3 regions of the Bacillus sp. PK6-013 genome follow, and region 2 is predicted to be linked to each of the others. Evidence: riboswitches for the same ligand, from Rfam matches in the RefSeq annotation. Region 2 holds a riboswitch; each other region holds the start of a gene.
What was found. Region 2 has a riboswitch for S-adenosylmethionine ahead of M1E03_RS05685 (MetQ/NlpA family ABC transporter substrate-binding protein). Riboswitches for the same ligand answer to the same signal wherever they lie in the genome.

Region 1: another riboswitch for S-adenosylmethionine. It lies ahead of M1E03_RS15415 (bifunctional homocysteine S-methyltransferase/methylenetetrahydrofolate reductase); the one in region 2 lies ahead of M1E03_RS05685 (MetQ/NlpA family ABC transporter substrate-binding protein).
Region 3: another riboswitch for S-adenosylmethionine. It lies ahead of M1E03_RS16560 (methionine ABC transporter ATP-binding protein); the one in region 2 lies ahead of M1E03_RS05685 (MetQ/NlpA family ABC transporter substrate-binding protein).

Annotation. Positions count from the first base shown of each region.
Region 1 covers NZ_CP096417.1:3,030,228-3,035,952, reverse strand. The annotation lists gene metH (methionine synthase) at 1-277, opposite strand, end outside; gene M1E03_RS15415 (bifunctional homocysteine S-methyltransferase/methylenetetrahydrofolate reductase) at 270-2,099, opposite strand; SAM riboswitch class I at 2,178-2,289, opposite strand; gene M1E03_RS15410 (YajQ family cyclic di-GMP-binding protein) at 2,367-2,858, opposite strand; partial or broken gene M1E03_RS15405 (CvfB family protein) at 2,999-3,867, shown strand; gene M1E03_RS15400 (DUF3941 domain-containing protein) at 3,905-4,027, opposite strand; gene M1E03_RS15395 (spore germination protein) at 4,183-4,389, shown strand; gene M1E03_RS15390 (DegV family protein) at 4,633-5,493, opposite strand; gene M1E03_RS15385 (YitT family protein) at 5,657-5,725, shown strand, end outside.
Region 2 covers NZ_CP096417.1:1,111,826-1,117,550, reverse strand. The annotation lists gene M1E03_RS05690 (MDR family MFS transporter) at 35-1,216, opposite strand; gene M1E03_RS05685 (MetQ/NlpA family ABC transporter substrate-binding protein) at 1,337-2,161, opposite strand; SAM riboswitch class I at 2,218-2,325, opposite strand; gene M1E03_RS05680 (sunset domain-containing protein) at 2,457-3,137, shown strand; gene M1E03_RS05675 (ABC transporter permease) at 3,166-4,497, opposite strand; gene M1E03_RS05670 (ABC transporter ATP-binding protein) at 4,487-5,185, opposite strand; gene M1E03_RS05665 (ABC transporter permease subunit) at 5,211-5,725, opposite strand, start outside.
Region 3 covers NZ_CP096417.1:3,271,255-3,276,979, forward strand. The annotation lists gene M1E03_RS16550 (MetQ/NlpA family ABC transporter substrate-binding protein) at 1-176, opposite strand, end outside; gene M1E03_RS16555 (methionine ABC transporter permease) at 198-848, opposite strand; gene M1E03_RS16560 (methionine ABC transporter ATP-binding protein) at 851-1,852, opposite strand; SAM riboswitch class I at 1,952-2,065, opposite strand; gene cspB (cold shock-like protein CspB) at 2,369-2,569, shown strand; gene M1E03_RS16570 (ABC transporter permease) at 2,686-3,627, opposite strand; gene M1E03_RS16575 (ABC transporter ATP-binding protein) at 3,620-4,543, opposite strand; gene M1E03_RS16580 (ABC transporter ATP-binding protein) at 4,563-5,264, opposite strand; gene M1E03_RS16585 (GntR family transcriptional regulator) at 5,261-5,635, opposite strand; gene M1E03_RS16590 (hypothetical protein) at 5,640-5,725, opposite strand, start outside.

The DNA.
Region 1 (5,725 bases), 1.9 Mb from region 2:
TGACTTCATAGGCGCGCTGCCCGAGGTCGTACTCGTCCAGAACGAGCCGTGTGGCTCCGAATGTATTGGTTTCGATGATATCGGCTTTAGCGGCCAGATAGGCTTCGTGGATGCCCTGAATGATATGAGGTGCCGTGATGCTTAGAAATTCATTGCACCCTTCATAGGCCTCGCCGCCGAAGTCAGCGGCGGACAAACCGGCATTCTGGATCATCGTTCCCATCGCACCGTCAAGGACGAGGATTTTTTTCTTCAGCTGGTCATTGATGTTAGACATTTGTTTTCTCCTTTTCTTTCTGGTGGATATATGCCGTCAGTTCGGCGGTTAAATCAGACCGCAAAAACGGTGTGATCAGATAAATGCCGTTGAACAGGTCGCACGCCGCATCAAGCAGGGAGCGGGCGATCGCGAGCCCTTCCTCGGCCTGTTTTTGTTTGTCATTTCCCGCCAGCGCCATCTTTTCGCGGATTGAATCGGACAGTTTGATGCCGGGGATTTCGTTGTGGATGAATTCCGCGTTGCGGCTGCTGGTCAGCGGCATGACGCCGATATAGATCGGTGTTTCAAGATGCTTTGTTTCTTCGTGGATTTTGATGAGCTGCTCCTCTGAATAGACAGGCTGGGAAATGAAATAGTCTGCGCCGCAGGCGATTTTTTTCTCAAGCCGTTTCACCGCTTTGTCAATGTGTCTGACATTCGGATTGAAGGCGGCCGCCACTGAGAAATTTGTTTTCTTGCCGAGCGGTTTACCTGAATATGACAAGCCTTCGTTAAACTGTTTGATCAGGCTGATCAAATCGAACGATGTCAGATCATAGACGGAAGTCGCTCCCGGAAAGTCGCCGATTTTCGACGGATCGCCGGTAATCGCCAGCACGTCTGACAGCCCCAGTGTATCGAGCCCCATTAGATGGGACTGCAGGCCGATCAGGTTGCGGTCTCTGCATGTAATATGGATCAGCGACCTCATATCGAGGCGCTGTTTTAAGAGCGCGCCGCAGGCGACATTGCTGATCCTCGGTGTGGCAAGCGAGTTGTCCGCCAATGTCAGTGCATCGATTCCGGCTGATTTAAGCTCTTTAGCGGCGTGCAAAAATTTCTCAAAGTTTAATTGTTTTGGAGGATCGAGTTCGACGATAATGGACCGTTTTTGCTTGGCCAGATCGTCGAGAACGGGCTCTGTCCTTTCGTTTTGAACAGCAAGCGCCGCTTTCTTTCTGATTTTCACGTGCTTTTCGGTGACTGGAGGAAGCCCTTTGACTGCCTCAGCCATCGCCCTGATGTGGTTCGGCGTGGTTCCGCAGCAGCCGCCGATGATCCGTGCGCCTTGATTGCGGAATTCCTCCGCGCTTTCCCTGAAATATTCATCATCTGTCTCATAAACAAGCCTGCCTTCGACAAGGGACGGGAGGCTGCTGTTGGGATAGACGGAAAGATAGGCGTCTTCTAAAAGCGGGACTTCTTCAAGCGCTCTGATCATATGATAAGGGCCGAGGCGGCAGTTGATGCCAACGACTTCTGCGCCGAGGGATGCCAGCTGCTTCAGACCGTCCGCAAGCGGGGTTCCGTCCTGAAGAACGCCCTCTTCGTGCATTGAGACATTCAAAATGATCGGCAGCTCTGTTTCCTTTCTGGCAATCTTTAAAACTTCGCGCGCTTCTTCTAAATCATAATAGGTTTCGAGCAGAAGTCCGTCCGGCTGCTCATTTAACAGAAGATAGAGCTGTTCGCGGAAGCTTCTTTTAATGTCCTCGAGAGAATACGAGTTTTTGTTGAACGTCCGGATTCCGCCGAGCGTACCGAGAACATAAGCAGAACCGGCGGCGGAGCGGGCGAGACGGACCGCTTTTTCGTTGATTTGTTTTGTTTCGTCTTCGAGCCCGTATCTGGACAGCTTGATGAAGTTTGCGCCGTACGTGTTCGTTTGAATGATATCGGCGCCGGCCTGTACATACGCTTCGTGGACGCGTCTCACTTCTTCGGGCTTGGAGATGTTCAGTTCCTCAAAACACCTGTCGATCCCGTAGGAATACAGAAGTGTGCCCATTGCGCCGTCCGCGATTAACGTTTTGCTTTTTATATCCTCCAAAAAACCCATCGTTTTCCCCCTTAAGCATTTTTGATAAACAAAAAAGTCTTCTGTGAAGCAGAAGACTTTTCATCGACATTGTCCGTCTTCTTATCTTCCAAGCAGACTGCTTGCTGGATTTAGCACCTTGGTCATGAATATTCATTCACCGGTTGCTGAGGCTTCATCGGGCCAGTCCCTCTGCCTCTCTTGATAAGAACAGCTATTTAGTTTCTATTGATTACTTTTACTCAATTTACCGAAAATCGGGAGAATAATCAACAGTAAATTAAGAATTTATCGAAAATTTATAAATTGGACATCAATCGGCAGGTCGGCTTCCCTCACCATCGCGATGATTTGCTGAAGGTCGTCTTTATTTTTTCCGGTTACGCGGACTTGATCATCCTGCACTTGCGATTTAACTTTCAGACCCGATTTTTTTATCAGGTTATTGATTTTTTTCGCGTTTTCTTTGTCGATGCCCTGAACTAGTTTTCCGCGCTGTCTGACCGTGCCGCCTGAAGCGTTCTCAAGCTTTGAGTATTCGATGTTTTTCGTCGGGACGTTCCGCTTGATCAGTTTGCCGACAAGCACGTCTTTCAGCTGGTTCATTTTAAATTCGTCGTCCGATACGAGAACGAGCTCGTCTCCTTCGAGTGTGATGCTGCTTTTTGACCCTTTGAAATCATAGCGTGTGCCGATTTCTTTGAGAGCGGTCTGAATTGCGTTTTGAACTTCAGGCAGTTCAACCTTTGAGACGATATCAAATGAGCTTTCTTTCGCCATGTGAAAACCTCCATCCATTTTACTTATGAGTCAATTATAGTAGAATAAGGTGAAACTTCCAATATCGAGCGGTTTGCCTGGCCGCGATCCGGCAATAATTTTAACATTGGAGGAATAATAAGAAAAAGAAAAACAGGCGGATAAGAAAGGAAGAAACAGTATGAAACCAGGACAGCAGCTAACATTGAAAATAGATCATAAAGCCGATTACGGTTACTTTTTGACGGACGGCGAAACGGCGGTCCTTCTGCATCAGAGCGAGATCACGGAGGATATTGAAGACAGAGAAGAGGTCGATGTCTTTTTATATGTCGATCATGAAGATCGCTTAGCGGCTACGATGAGAAAGCCGATGATCAGCGCTGAACAGTACGGCTGGGTGGAAGTCGTTGATGCCGTCAGCGGCATGGGGGTTTTCGTCGATGTCGGGCTCTCGAAGGACGCCCTCGTTGCGACAGAGCATCTCCCGCCGTATGAATCAGTATGGCCGCAAAAAGGGGACAGGCTGTACTGTATGCTGAAAATCACGGGGCACGGAAGGATGTTTGCCAAACCGGCGCCGGAGGATAAGATCAGCGAGCTGTTTAGTGAAGCTTCACCCGGTCTGATGAATAAAGAGCTCACCGGAACGATCTACCGCTTGATCGCATCAGGCTCTTTTATGATTTCCGAAACCGGCATCAGAGGCTTTATCCATTCTTCTGAGCGAAAGGAAGAGCCGAGGCTTGGGGAAAAGCTGACCGCAAGGGTGATCAAAGTAAAAGAAGACGGTTCTGTTAATCTGTCGCTTCTGCCAAGAAAGCAGGATGCCTTGTCGGTTGATGCAGAACAAATTTTGACTTATATGAGAACGAGAAACGGCGCGATGCCGTTCTGGGATAAAAGCGACCCTGAGGATATCAAAGAGCGCTTCAACATGAGCAAAGCAGCATTTAAAAGGGCGCTCGGCTATCTGATGAAACAGGATAAAATCTATCAGGAAGAGGGCTGGACATACGAGAAAAAATAAATATGAGGCGGCGTCCGATGAGGACGCCGCCGGTTTTTTACAAGTGATCAGGCTTCTTTGATTCCTGGTGTTTACCGGCTTGTCTGTTCTTTTCAGCGAGCCGGTTTTTCTGCTGGTTGACGGCGTTGTTGTCAACTGGCTTTTTATCATCATCTTTCATGAGGAAGCACCTCCTGTCAAAATGTCGCTTTTAGCTTGCACACTGCCGGCGAAACTATGTACTCTCCCAACCGCGATGTTTTTTGCCGGGAAGTTTATGCCTCCTTGTACCGCCAGCATACACATATCATAAGACCCAAAAAAAGGAGACTTGGTATGAAACATTGCTGCTCAGTTTACATTCAAAGTGTTTCGGCAGGAGGAGTCGTCAATTTTGGCGGTGCGTTCAAAATTTGTCCGATCACAATGGAAAAAGTGGTCGAGGGGTCTGGAGGTCCTGATGTCGCGACAGCGGCTGCCGGTTTTCTTGATGGAGCGCTTACACCGGCCGCCGCTGAAGGAACAGTCACCGAAGACAGCTGACGAAGAAGGCCTGCTTTTATCAAGCAGGCCTCAGCGTGTCGACAAACCCTCGCATTCGTTGTCAGGCCTGCGCGTCGGTGCTCACGAATTGCAACATTCGCTCCGCTCCGATGCTCGGCCTTCCTAAACTGCAAGGGTTTTCAATCACGCTGATAGGATGACAAAATCCCAAAACTAAGAGCCGTTTTGGGATTTTGTCAACAATCTAAGGCCTGCTTTTATCAAGCAGGCCTCTGTTTTACCTTATCTTTTGTCTTTCCCCGGAAAAAAGACCGCCAATGTTCCGGGGCCGGAATGGGCGCCGACCGCTGAACCGACCATGTTGACGACGATTTCCCCCGGCTGAAATTCGGCTTCGATCATCCGTTTGACCTCTTCGGCCGTCTCTTCGTCATCTCCGTGGCTGATGCCGACCGTCTGTCCGCTCAAATCGACGCTTCTTTCTTTCATCAATTCGATCATCCGTTTGAGCAGCTTCTTTTTGCCCCGGATTTTTTCCAAGGGGACAAGCTTGCCGTCTTCAACATGCAGGAGCGGTTTAATATTCAGCAAACCGCCGACAAAAGCCGATGCTTTGCTGATTCTTCCGCCTCTTGCCAAATAAGTCAGGTCATCTACGGTAAAAATATGTTCAAGATGTTCGCAAAAGTCCTTTACAGACGATTCAATTTCTTGTATTGTATTGCCGTTAGTTGCGAGTTTAAGGGCGTGCTTAACCGCGAGCCCATAGCCTAATGAAGCGCATTTTGAGTCGATGATCCGCAGATCGAAATCAGGGAACTCTTCCTTGACTTCGTTTGCTGCCATCACAGCCGTCTGGTATGTTCCGGAAAGCTCTGAAGAAAAGGCGATATAGAGAGCGGGTTTGTTTTCGCCGGCCAGCTCGCTGAATGCATTCTTGAACCGCATCATGGACGGCTGGGACGTTTTCGGCGCTTTGCCTTCGCGCATCGCTTCATAAACGTCCAGAGGCTGAATCGTCAGAAGGTCATCGTACTCTTTTTCATCAAGCAGCACCTTTAACGGAATAAATGAGATGTGATGTTCATCATAAAAAGATTTCGGCAAATCTGCCGCACTGTCTGCTAAAAGGTGAACGTTCATTTGAACCCCTTCTTTCTAAAAAATGGTGGAAAAGGACGCCAAACTGTCCTTCGGTATATTTCGTTTTTTAGGTCAACTATATCATATATTTTTACATTGACGTTTTCAAAATATTGTTTTAAGGGTAAACCAAATATATACGAAAGTAGCGGAGGAACTAAATATGGTCATAGCTGAAGCAAAAAAATTGTTCATTGTCATCATCGGCGCCTTGTTAAATGCCATCGGATTG
Region 2 (5,725 bases):
ATATAATTACAATTACCTATTTTTTCTATACCACTTATGCATCTGATTGAGCGGAGAGCTGCTTTTCCTTCCTGTCGTATAAAAACGCCGTTCCTATTGCGAACAGCAGCAATACGAGCAGAACCGCAAGCAAAAGCTGCATATTGAAATAATCAACCAGCATTCCGCCAAAAAGCGGCCCGATCATTCTTCCGCCGGTCGCCATACTGTTGACAAACCCTTGATAAAACCCTTCTTTTCCCCTCGGAGCGAGACGGTTGGCGATTGTCGGCACAGCCGGCCATACAAGCATTTCGCCAATGGTCAGCACAACCATCGCGGCAAGAAACGCCGGAAACCGTTCAGCGCCAAACAAAATTCCGTATGCCATCATAAAAATGACAAATCCGATCACGATTTGGTTTTTCAGCGATTCGGCAAACCGTTTCACAAAAAAACCGATCAGCGGCTGACCGAAAACAATGAGCGCCCCGTTCACTGTCCAAAGTACGCTGTACTGCCCAAGAGATATCCCCAGCTCCTGGGTGTGTGAAGCGATGGTCGAGGACCATTGCGAATAAGCGACCCAGCCGAGCAGGTAGCCCGTACATATAACCAAAAGCGCGGAGAATCTAGATTTCCCGCTGACTGAATCGGCATGATCCAAAACAGAAGACTGCATGGCTTTTTCAGACCGAATGCGTCTAAATCCGAAAATCGCAATCATGAAAAAGACGGCATATAGCATCGCATTCGCCAGAAAAACATACGTAAATGAAAAAGACGCGACAATTCCGCCGAGCGCTGAACCAACTGCCACCCCTGCATTTTGCGCCACGTATACAGCATTGAACGGCTTTCTGCCGCCTTCCGGCCAAACCGAGCCGGCCATTGCATAGCATGCCGGAAACACGATCCCTGATCCAAAACCGGCCAGTGTTAAGAAAAGAATGTATTGGAACCACTCGTGAAAAAAGACGAGGCCTGAAAGGCTCGCAAACGTGATCACAATTCCAAGTACGACGGTTTTAAATCCGCCGATTTTATCGAATAGATATCCCCCGAACAGGTTGCCCAGCACATTTGCCCCTGAGTTCAGCATCAGCACAAATCCGGCCGCTGTCAGCGACTTTCCCAAATGCTGATGGATATAGATGGTATTCAGCGGCCATAAAAAAGATGCCCCTGTGACATTGATAAACATTCCGATGACCAATAGCCATAATGTGCGCGGCATAGCGTTTCCTTCTTTCTCTTTAGCATTTCCTCTAGATTCTATTCGTTTTGCCCATTTTTTTCAATTGACACGATTTCGATTTTCAACATAAAAAACCCCCTTTTTAAAGGGGGAATTTTTTTATGATTGCGTCATCCATTTTGGCTTTCCGAAACCGGCGAATTCCCGATCGATCGCATCTTCGAAAGCTTTGGATTTTACCGCTTCTTTGAGATCTTTGGCGAATGGCTTGTCTTTGTTTTTTTCATCCACTACCACTTGATTGCGGTAGCGGTCAGGCATGTTCTCAAGCGCCAGCGCGTCCTGCAACTTCATATTAGCGGAGAGAGCGAAATTACCCGGGACAGCCGCGATATCCAGGTCATCGACCGCTCTTGGAAGATTGGCAGATTCAAGCTGTTTAAATGTCAGCTTTTTCGGATTTTCCGCAATATCCCGCACAGAGGCTTTCAATGTGTCGACATCGCTTTTCAGCCGAATCAGCCCCTGATCCTGGAGCGTTAAAAATGCCCTGGCGGCATTGGCCGGATCGTTTGGAACAGCCACTTCCGCCCCGTTTTTGACATCGTTCAAGTCGTTATATTTGGCAGAATAGAGACCCATCGGAGCGGTCGGCACAGAAATGAGTGCAGCAAGATGTTTATTGTTTTCTTGATTGTATGATTTCATAAAAACCTCATGTTGAAACAAATTGGCGTCGAGTTCGCCTTCGCTTAACGCCGTGTTCGGCTGTACATAGTCGGTGAATTCGACCACTTCAACTTTGTAGCCTTTTTTCTCAAGTTCAGGCTGAATCGCTTTTTTGACCATATCGTAATACGGTCCTGCAGTAGCGCCTATTTTGATCGTTTTACCATCGCTTTCGGCATTGTTTCCGCATGCGGTCAGAAGCGCCATGCTCAAGGCCAGTCCCAGCACGGAAGTCCATTTTAATATCTTGTTCATGTATATCTCCTCCTCCAAAATAAAAAAAACTCTTTCAGCGCCTGAAAGAGTTGTTCAACTTATCTTTCAGAATGCGCCTGACATTCTGCTGGATTTAGCACCTTGCTCTGCTGCAGGTTGCTGAGATTTCGCCGGGCCAGTCCCTCCATCTCTCTTTATAAGCTGCATATTCAGTTTTTTAAATGATTTCTTTATTTTAAGTTTGAATATTTAGATTTGCAAGAAGTTTTTTGGTATAAACATTTTTTTCTTTTTAAGCTAAAATATAGTTATCAAACACGAAAGGAGACGAATCATGGAATCTATCATGCTGATCGGGTTTTTATCCTTTATTTTTTCCATCTGCTACCTTGTATTTCATTTGATCAGAAGAATCTTTTCTCCAGGCAAAAGGTTTTCCAGAAAACTCTTTTATCCTTGTTTTGCAGGCGGACTTCTCCTCCTGATCATCTCTGCGCCTTATTACAGTGAGGAAACATATGCCGTCGATGAGACAAAAACAGAGGACCTGACAACCGAGCTTCAGGAACTGAAAACTGAACACAGCGCTGTACAAAAGGAGCAAACCGCATTAAAGCAGCAGCTCAATCAAGCAAACGAAAAACTGAAGGCAGCCAAAACGGAGAATGACACATTAAAAAAAGAAAACGAAAAACTGACAAAAGAAAAAGACTCGCTTACGAAAAAAACAAAATCGCTGTCAGAAAAACTGGCTAAGGCTGAAGAAAAAAGCGGCAGTACCGAAGCCACTGTAAAAGAAAAGAACGCCACCGCTCAGGCCGGAACGTCACACAGCGCGCCCTCCCCTAAGAAAAACAGCGGTGAAAGCAAACAAGAGTGCAAAATCAAAGGAAGCGTCAACCATATTTATCATACACCAGGAAGTACATATTATGACCGCACGAAAAACGTCGCCCGCTGGTTCTGCACAGAACAGGAGGCGCGTGATGCGGGGTACAGACCTCCGAAACGTTAAAAAAGCCGGCATACCGCCGGCTTTTTTCTTAAAGCTCTCTTCTTAATGCTGTCAGCACGTTCGTTCTTGTCGCTTTAATGGCCGGGTTCAGGCCTGAAAGAATGGCGACGCCTGCACTGATCAAGGTCGCGATAAGGACAAGACTGACCGGAATGTACGAGAAGGTGATGCTGAAGTCTGCCGCACTCGCTCCTCCTTCTGAAACCGATGATAAAATAGGTGGTATAATCTTGTTCACTAAAAAGCTGACACCGTATGAAATGATAACACCTAAAACAGATCCTAAGATGCCGATATAGGCGCTTTCCAGCAGGAACATTTTCCGGATCACGTTCGGGCTCGCCCCGATCGCTTTCATAATGCCGATCTCCTGCGTCCGCTCTGTAACCGCCATTGTCATCGTGTTGAAAATGCCGATCGCTGAAATCAAAACGGCAATGACTCCGACAAAGATCAGACCGATTTTAAAAGCCATGAAAAAAAGATTGATGCTTTCGAGTTTTTTCGTTATTGAATCGACGTAGTAGCCTTCATCCTCCAAATCTGTTGTCAGCTGTCCGACATGTTCAAAATTATCCGCGTAAACCGAAAGCTTTTTTTCGATCGTGCCGTTGTCTTTGTCCGCCTTCAGAAATCCGGTGATGTCTTTTTGCATGTCGTTGCTGACATAGACTGTTGAATCGCTTGCCCATTCATAAGAAGGTTTTTTCGTCACTCCGACAACTTTCAGATCATATGTTTTCGCTTTCCCTTCTTCTCCTGTTTTTTCATCCATTTTTGAGATCTTTAATTCAATTGTTTTGCCGAGAATATCTTCTGCGTATCCTTTTGGTTCTTTTACTTCCTCAGCATTATTTTCCATCTGTTTTTCATAATCTTGGGCTTCTTTTTTCGTCCAGAGATTCTTCCCAAAATGGTAGCCGACGACGATTTCATTCGGTGTTTTCGCTACGCGGCCGCGATCGAGTTTGATATTGGCTTTTTGTTCAGCGGCCATGTCAGTAATCGTGATATTCGACATTTGATTGTTTGTCCTGTTGCCCAACTTTGCTTCAGCAGGTGCGAACACCTGCGTGCGCTCGATAATCGCGGACACATCTTTGCGATTTTCGAATTCTTTCAAGTCTTTCTTTTGAACTTTCTGATCGCTTTGCCCTTCTTTTCCGACAACATTTATCTCAGTCACGATTTGCTCTTTCATCAGCTGTTCAGTCAGCGATTTTTGCAGGCCGAACCCGACCGATGCGAGCACGATTAAGAATGCGCAGGCCACCGTTGTTGCGAGAATGGTCATGAATACACGCAGGCGGTTTTTCTTCATATTTCTTCTAATGAACTTCAACTGATCCTTAAACTTCAACAGTCTCTTCCCCTTTCTCTAACACGCCGTCAGATAACTGAAATTTCGTTTTGGCGATCGATGCCACCTCGTCATCGTGCGTGATGATGACGAATGTAATACCGCGCTCCCTGTTCAGCTGCCGAATGAATTCGAGGATTTCTTGTTCTGTTTCGGAGTCCAGGCTTCCGGTCGGCTCGTCGGCTAAAATGATTGACGGATTCAAAATCAAAGCGCGGGCGATGCTGACGCGCTGCTGCTGTCCGCCTGAAAGCTCATTCGGATAGTGTCCAGCGTGGTTTTCAAGGCCGACGCGGTGAAGCATCTCATTGACGCGCTGCTTCCGCTCAGACGGATGAACACCTTTTAAAGTCAGAGGCAGTTCGATGTTTTCGTAAGTCGTCAAGCTCGGAATCAGCTGAAAACTTTGAAAGATGAAGCCGAAATGTTCAAGCCTGAATGCCGCCCATTCTTTTTCGCTGTACTTTGTGACATCCGTACCGTCAATGACGATCTTACCTTTTGTCGGGGCGATATAGCCGGAAATCAAGTTCAACAGCGTCGATTTTCCGGAACCGCTCCGTCCGACAATGCAGGCGATTTCGCCTTTTTCAACGGTAAGCGAGACATCCTTTAACACTTTAATTTCATTTTCCCTCCCCTTTTTACCGACTTTAAATGAGTGGTGAATATGCTCTACACTGATCATTTGTAAATCTCCTCTCCATTATGGATTACAGCTGTTTTATTTTTTTGAAAATCAAGAAGTAACTGATTAAGAATCCGACTGCCGAACCGATCAACATACCGAAGATATAGCTGAACAGGCTAGAAGAAGTGGCTGCGCCGAATCCCCAGATGCCAAATAAAATCACGAGAATTTGAATCGGGCGATCCATTTTTCTCCAGAGAAAAAAATGTCCGTTCCGTTCAAGCTGCTGTTTGATAAAGCAAAAATAGCCGATTATATAAAACAAGATCCCCATGACCAGCGGAATCAACAGCGTAAAGGCCAAGCCGCCGTTATGGACGCCGAAACCGTCGAGGTACACAATCGGCGTTATATAATTTAAAAAATATGAATCCTGAGAAAATAAAGCAGAATTAACCCCAAAGAAACTCATGATAATCTGCAAGTTTGCCATCGGAAGGCCGATCAGCAAATAAGGCAGAATCGACGTTGAAAAAGCAACAATCATCTGGGCCAGCGGATTGCCGGTCATCGCGCCCGCCGCCATGACAAGCGAGT
Region 3 (5,725 bases), 2.1 Mb from region 2:
TTGACGATTTCAAGCTTTAAGCCTTCTTTCTCGGCTTTTTTCTTCACAAAGTCCCAGATTCTTGTATCCGTTCCGCTGATGCCGATTTTAATGGTTTTCGCATCAGAGTCTGCCGCACATCCCGCGATCATTCCCGCAAGCAGCAGTAAAATGATAACAAATGTGAACTTTTTCATCATAGCTGTCTCCCTCTCTGTTTATCTTCTTCTCAATTTTTTGGACAGAACGTTTCCGGATGTCTGCAATCCCTGCACAACGATGACGAGAATTGCAACCGTGATGATCATCGTCAGCGTGTCAAACCTTTGGTAGCCGTATGTGATCGCCAAATCCCCAAGACCGCCGGCGCCTATCGCACCAGCCATCGCCGACGCTCCGACCAATCCGACCGTTGCCACCGTAAAACTCAGCACAAGCGAACCGAGCGCTTCCGGAATCAGAAACCGGAAGATGATCTGCCGCGGAGTCGCTCCCATTGCTTCAGCGGCTTCAATGACTCCCGGATCGACTTCAAGCAGAGAGTTCTCGACGAGCCTTGCGATGTAAGGCCCCGCATAAAAAGTCAGGGGAACAATCGCTGCCGATGTGCCGATGGACGTCCCCACAATCAGCCTTGTCACCGGAATTAAAGCAACCATCAAGATGATAAACGGAACGGACCGGAAAATGTTAATGATCATATTGACAACCGTAAAAACTGCCGGATTTTCAAGCAGATGCCCCTTCCTTGTGACAACCAGCAAAATGCCGAGCGGAATGCCGATCACGCTTGAAAATAAAAGCGAGAAAACCGTCATTTGAATCGTCTGAACCAGTGCGTCAATGATTTGGTCATATGTAACAAGCATGCTTATACCTCCCTGATGCGAATGTTTTCTCTGCGGATATATTCGAGCGCCCGCCCGATTTCACCGTCTTCCCCCTGCAGTTCAACCGTCATACTGCCAAACGGAATTCCCTGAAGCTCTGTAATCGTTCCGTGCAGAATGTTGACTTCTACGTCAAACCGCTTTGCCACTTGCGAAAGAAATGGCTTCCCGGAAGATTCGCCGACAAATTGAAGCTGGTAGAGATGCTTCACATTTAATTTTTGAATCGATTCAGGTATCTCGTGGTCGATGGCTGATTTGACAAAGCTTTTGGCCGTTTCGGTTTCCGGCGCGGAAAACACGTCAAACACGCTGCCTGATTCAATGATCCTTCCTTTTTCAATGACCGCGACTTTGTCGCAGATTTCTTTTGCCACATTCATTTCATGAGTGATCAACAAAATCGTGATGTTATATTGTTCGTTGACGCGCTTCAGCAGCTTCAAAATATCGCCGGTCGTCTGCGGGTCAAGCGCGGATGTCGCTTCATCACAGAGCAGAACCTCCGGATTTGTCGCCAGCGCCCGGGCAATGCCGACGCGCTGCTTTTGGCCGCCCGACAGCTGATCCGGATAATCGCGGGCTTTATCCTCAAGTCCGACAAAATGGAGCAGTTCCGTCACTTTTTGCTTGATTTCGGCTTTCGGTGTTTTGACAAGCGCGAGCGGCTCAGCGACATTAGCGAAAATCGTCTTTGAATTTAACAGGTTAAAATGCTGAAATACCATGCCGATCTTCCTTTTAACAGCTCGAATCTCAGCTTTCGACAGAGACATTAAGTCTCTTCCGCCGACGAATACCTTTCCGGCCGTCGGTTTTTCAAGGAAGTTCACACAGCGGATCAGCGTGCTTTTCCCTGCGCCGCTGAATCCGATGACGCCGTATATTTCCCCTTTATCTACATGAAGGTCGATTCCATTGAGCGCATGAACCTTCTGTCCGCCGCTTTCATAGACCTTTTCAACGCCTTCAAATGTAATCATGATGATCTTCCTCCTCTTTTTGGCTAACAAAAAAGGCTCCCTCTTAAAAAATAAGAAGAAGCCTTAGACGACACGAAGTAAATAGAGTGGTCCGCTCTCTTCTTATCTTCCAAGCCCGTACGGCTTGTTGGATGTGGCACAGTATTCTGCTGTATGCAGAACCCGCTGCCGAGGCTTCATAGGGCCAATTCCCTCCGCCTCTCTAAATAAGAAGTGTTGATGCATGAAGTTTTACCTAACTTTACAGCTTCTTCGAAATGTTGTCAATCAGAATTGTGAAAATTTCAAAAACCCGCTTTTTAATGCTTTATTTTTCGCCCTGATTATTAAATTTCACTTTTTTTAAAAAAATTGTGTTTAGCAGTTGTAATTTCGCTTAAACACTGGTAAAGTAAAGGTAATTATTTTTGTTCGAACTATCTTTAAGAAGAAAGTTTTGTAAGAGTTTTCGTCTTGGAAGTTTGTTTTAGAGCAAGAATAGTGAATTTAAGCGTTATCGCTTTAGGAGGAAATTTCATGCTAGAAGGTAAAGTAAAATGGTTTAACTCTGAAAAAGGTTTCGGATTCATCGAAGTTGAAGGACAAGACGATGTATTCGTTCATTTCTCTGCTATTCAAGGCGAAGGCTTCAAAACTTTGGAAGAAGGCCAATCTGTATCTTTCGAAATCGTTGAAGGAAACCGCGGACCACAAGCTGCTAACGTAACAAAAGCGTAAGCTGTGAACCGCTGATCTTCATACAGGACTGCTGACCGAATGTCAGCAGTCTTTTTATATTTAAAAAAAGCCTGACGCCCGGAAAACCGGCGTCAGGCTTTTTTTGCGAAAACCGCTTATGAAGCGATGTCTCTTTTTGTGAATGCACCAAAGGCGAGCACATGAAAAACGATAAAATAGACAGCCAGCACCACAATCGAGAATCCCAGCGTCATGTCTGAAACAAGCGGAGATCCGTCAAAGTATTGAGTGAGATCAGTGTTGGCAAATAAGATGTATTTCACCCAATCAAATTTCGTTGCGAGCAAGTTTGTCACCGTTCCGCCCATTGCCAAAAGGAAAATTGAAATACCTACGGCAAGCGAGCTGTTTCTGAAAACAGCTGAAATCATAAAGGCCATTGTCGCCATCATCAAAAGCGATATTGAATTCAGCAAATAGCTGCCGGCCAAGTGCAGCAGCAGGCTTTTTTCTTCAACGGTTCCATCGGCGTACGCCAAGTGAACCTGGCTGCCGTCGCCTGCCCCGAATAAAGCAAGGCCTGTGATACCCGCGCTTGCGAACAGAATGAAAAGCAAAGCCAATGCAAAAAGCAGAACTGTAAAATATTTTGCCAGCAAGATTTTAAAGCGGCTGATCGGCCTGATGACAAGCAGCTTCACCGTTCCCCAGTTGAATTCATTCGCAACGATTCCCGCAGCCACCGTGATCACAAACAGACCGAGGAGAGGAATGTTGCCGCTCGCGTCGCTGATGAACGACAGGGCCGAATAGTCCCCGTCTTCCGGCAAATCGTGCTTGATTCGATACTCATTAATGGCGGTCGACCGTTCATAGCTTTTTTCAAGTGCCGGATTATTGACCCCTTTAAGTTGTTCTTTCATATCTTTATTTTCCTGCATCAATTCTTTTTTCCAGTCCGGGTTTTGGTCTGTCTCTCCGATCGTCTTTGTGAGAACGCCCAGCCCGATGGCAGATAACAGCAAAATCGCAATCATGACATATGTGCCTTTTCGATTAAAAATTTTGATCCATTCATTTACGATGAGATTAAACATGCTGAGCTTCCTCCTTCTCTGCGGTGATTTCCAGGAACCGGTCTTCCAGCGATTTGTTCACAGCCTTCACTTCATATAGGCGGACACCGTTGTCTGACAAGTGTTTGATCAAATCAGGCACTTCATCCTTTTGAAGGCTGAGCTCTATCCCGCCTTCCGCTTCGTCAACCTTCATCTTTTTGAAGGCAGCCGCTTCCCGCATCAGAGCCTGATTGTCATCCGCTTGAATATAATAGCGCTTCTTTTCATCCCGAGCGGGTCCGTGCACATGCTGAATATCCCGGAGCTTTCCGTTCTGGATAATGGCGATCCTGTCGCACATCAGCTCCATTTCTGAAAGCAGGTGGCTTGAAACGATGACCGCCATACCTCTTTCTCTCGTCAGCTTTCTTAAATGATCGCGAATTTCCCGGATACCGGCCGGATCAAGCCCGTTCGTCGGCTCATCGAGAATCAAGAGCTTCGGATCGTGCAAAAGGCTTTGGGCCAGGCCAAGCCTTTGTCTCATTCCTAAAGAATACGTTTTGACCTTATCGTTGATCCTGTTTTTCAATCCGACAAGCTCGACGATTTCGTCAATTTTCTGTTTCGTCACGCCTTTCGTCATGCGCGCGTATTGCTGAAGGTTTTGATAGCCCGTTAAAAATTTATACAGTTCCGGATTTTCAACGATCGCTCCGATATGCCGCGCGGCCTTTTCAAAATTTTCTTTTACGCTGACGCCGCACACGGCGATTTCACCGGCGGTGATGTTCATATGCCCGACAATCATCCGGATCGTCGTCGTTTTTCCGGCGCCGTTCGGACCTAGGAAGCCGAATATTTCGCCTGCCCGCACGTCAAAGCTCAAGCCGTCGATAATCTTTTTCCCCCTGATCGTTTTTGATACATTTTTTAATTCCAAAAGTGTTTCCACTGTTTCTCCTCCAGCCTTTTCAATTTTTTTCTTCAATAAACCGTTTCAGCCATTCCAAAAGCGACATTCCGGATTCCTCGCGCAGCTGTTCGACATCCTTTTTTTCTTCAATTCGGCCATTTAAGACGACGACGACCTCATCCAAAATTTGTTCAATTTCATGAATCTCATGGGTGGCGATGACGATTGTCTGCTTATCAAGCTCCAAATATGTAAGAAGGCTTTTGACGATCGATTCTCTCACCATCGGATCAAGACCGGAAAACGGCTCATCAAGCAGCACGACTGCTGCATCGCGCGCCAATGTGAGCGCGAGCTTCAGCCTGCCCCGGTTGCCTTTGGAAAGCTTGCCGATTTTTTTATCCCCGTCGATTTTCATGTCCTTTAACAGGTCCCACGCTTTATTTATACGGAAATCGGAAAACTGGGTTTCATAAAAGTGAATCATATCCTTGACCCGAAATGGATCGTAGAACATATCGAGCTCTGTTAAATAGGCGATGTTCTTCGTCTCCTTTCTGGCTGCCGGCCGCCCTCCGATCAGCACCGAGCCCGAATCCGGAAACGAGAGCCCTGTGATCAGCTTCAAGATCGTAGATTTGCCGCTGCCGTTCGGTCCTGTCAACCCGTAAATTTTCCCGGGAGAAAGTGACAGATCGGCCTCTTTGAGCGCATACTCTTTGCCAAACTTCTTCGTGACATTTTTCAGCTCAATCTTCATTTGGGATCTCCTTTCTGAAGAAAACGGTCAAGTTCCAACAACATGTCTTGTTTAGACAAGCCAAGCTCTTCCATGCTCTGGACAAATTGCCCGATAACTTCCGACCTCATCTCCCGCTTTAAATCATCGATGACTTCCGTATGTTCAACAACAAAGGTGCCCTGTCCCCTTCTGGTCTCCACCACGCCCATCCTTTCCATTTCATTGTAGGTTCTTTGAATCGTATTCGGATTTACCTGTGTCTGAACAGCCAGCTCACGGACCGAAGGCAATTTTTCTCCCGGTTTGATCTCTCCGCGGATCATTTTTTTAAAGAGCTGTTCGGCTATTTGCCTATAGATCGGCTTTGAAGCAGAAAATTCATTTGCCATTCTTTTACACCTCAACTCTTCTGTTCAGTAATTTGCAGGAGAGATAGAAGAGACAGACGCCTAAGACTGTGTAATACACCAGGAGAACAC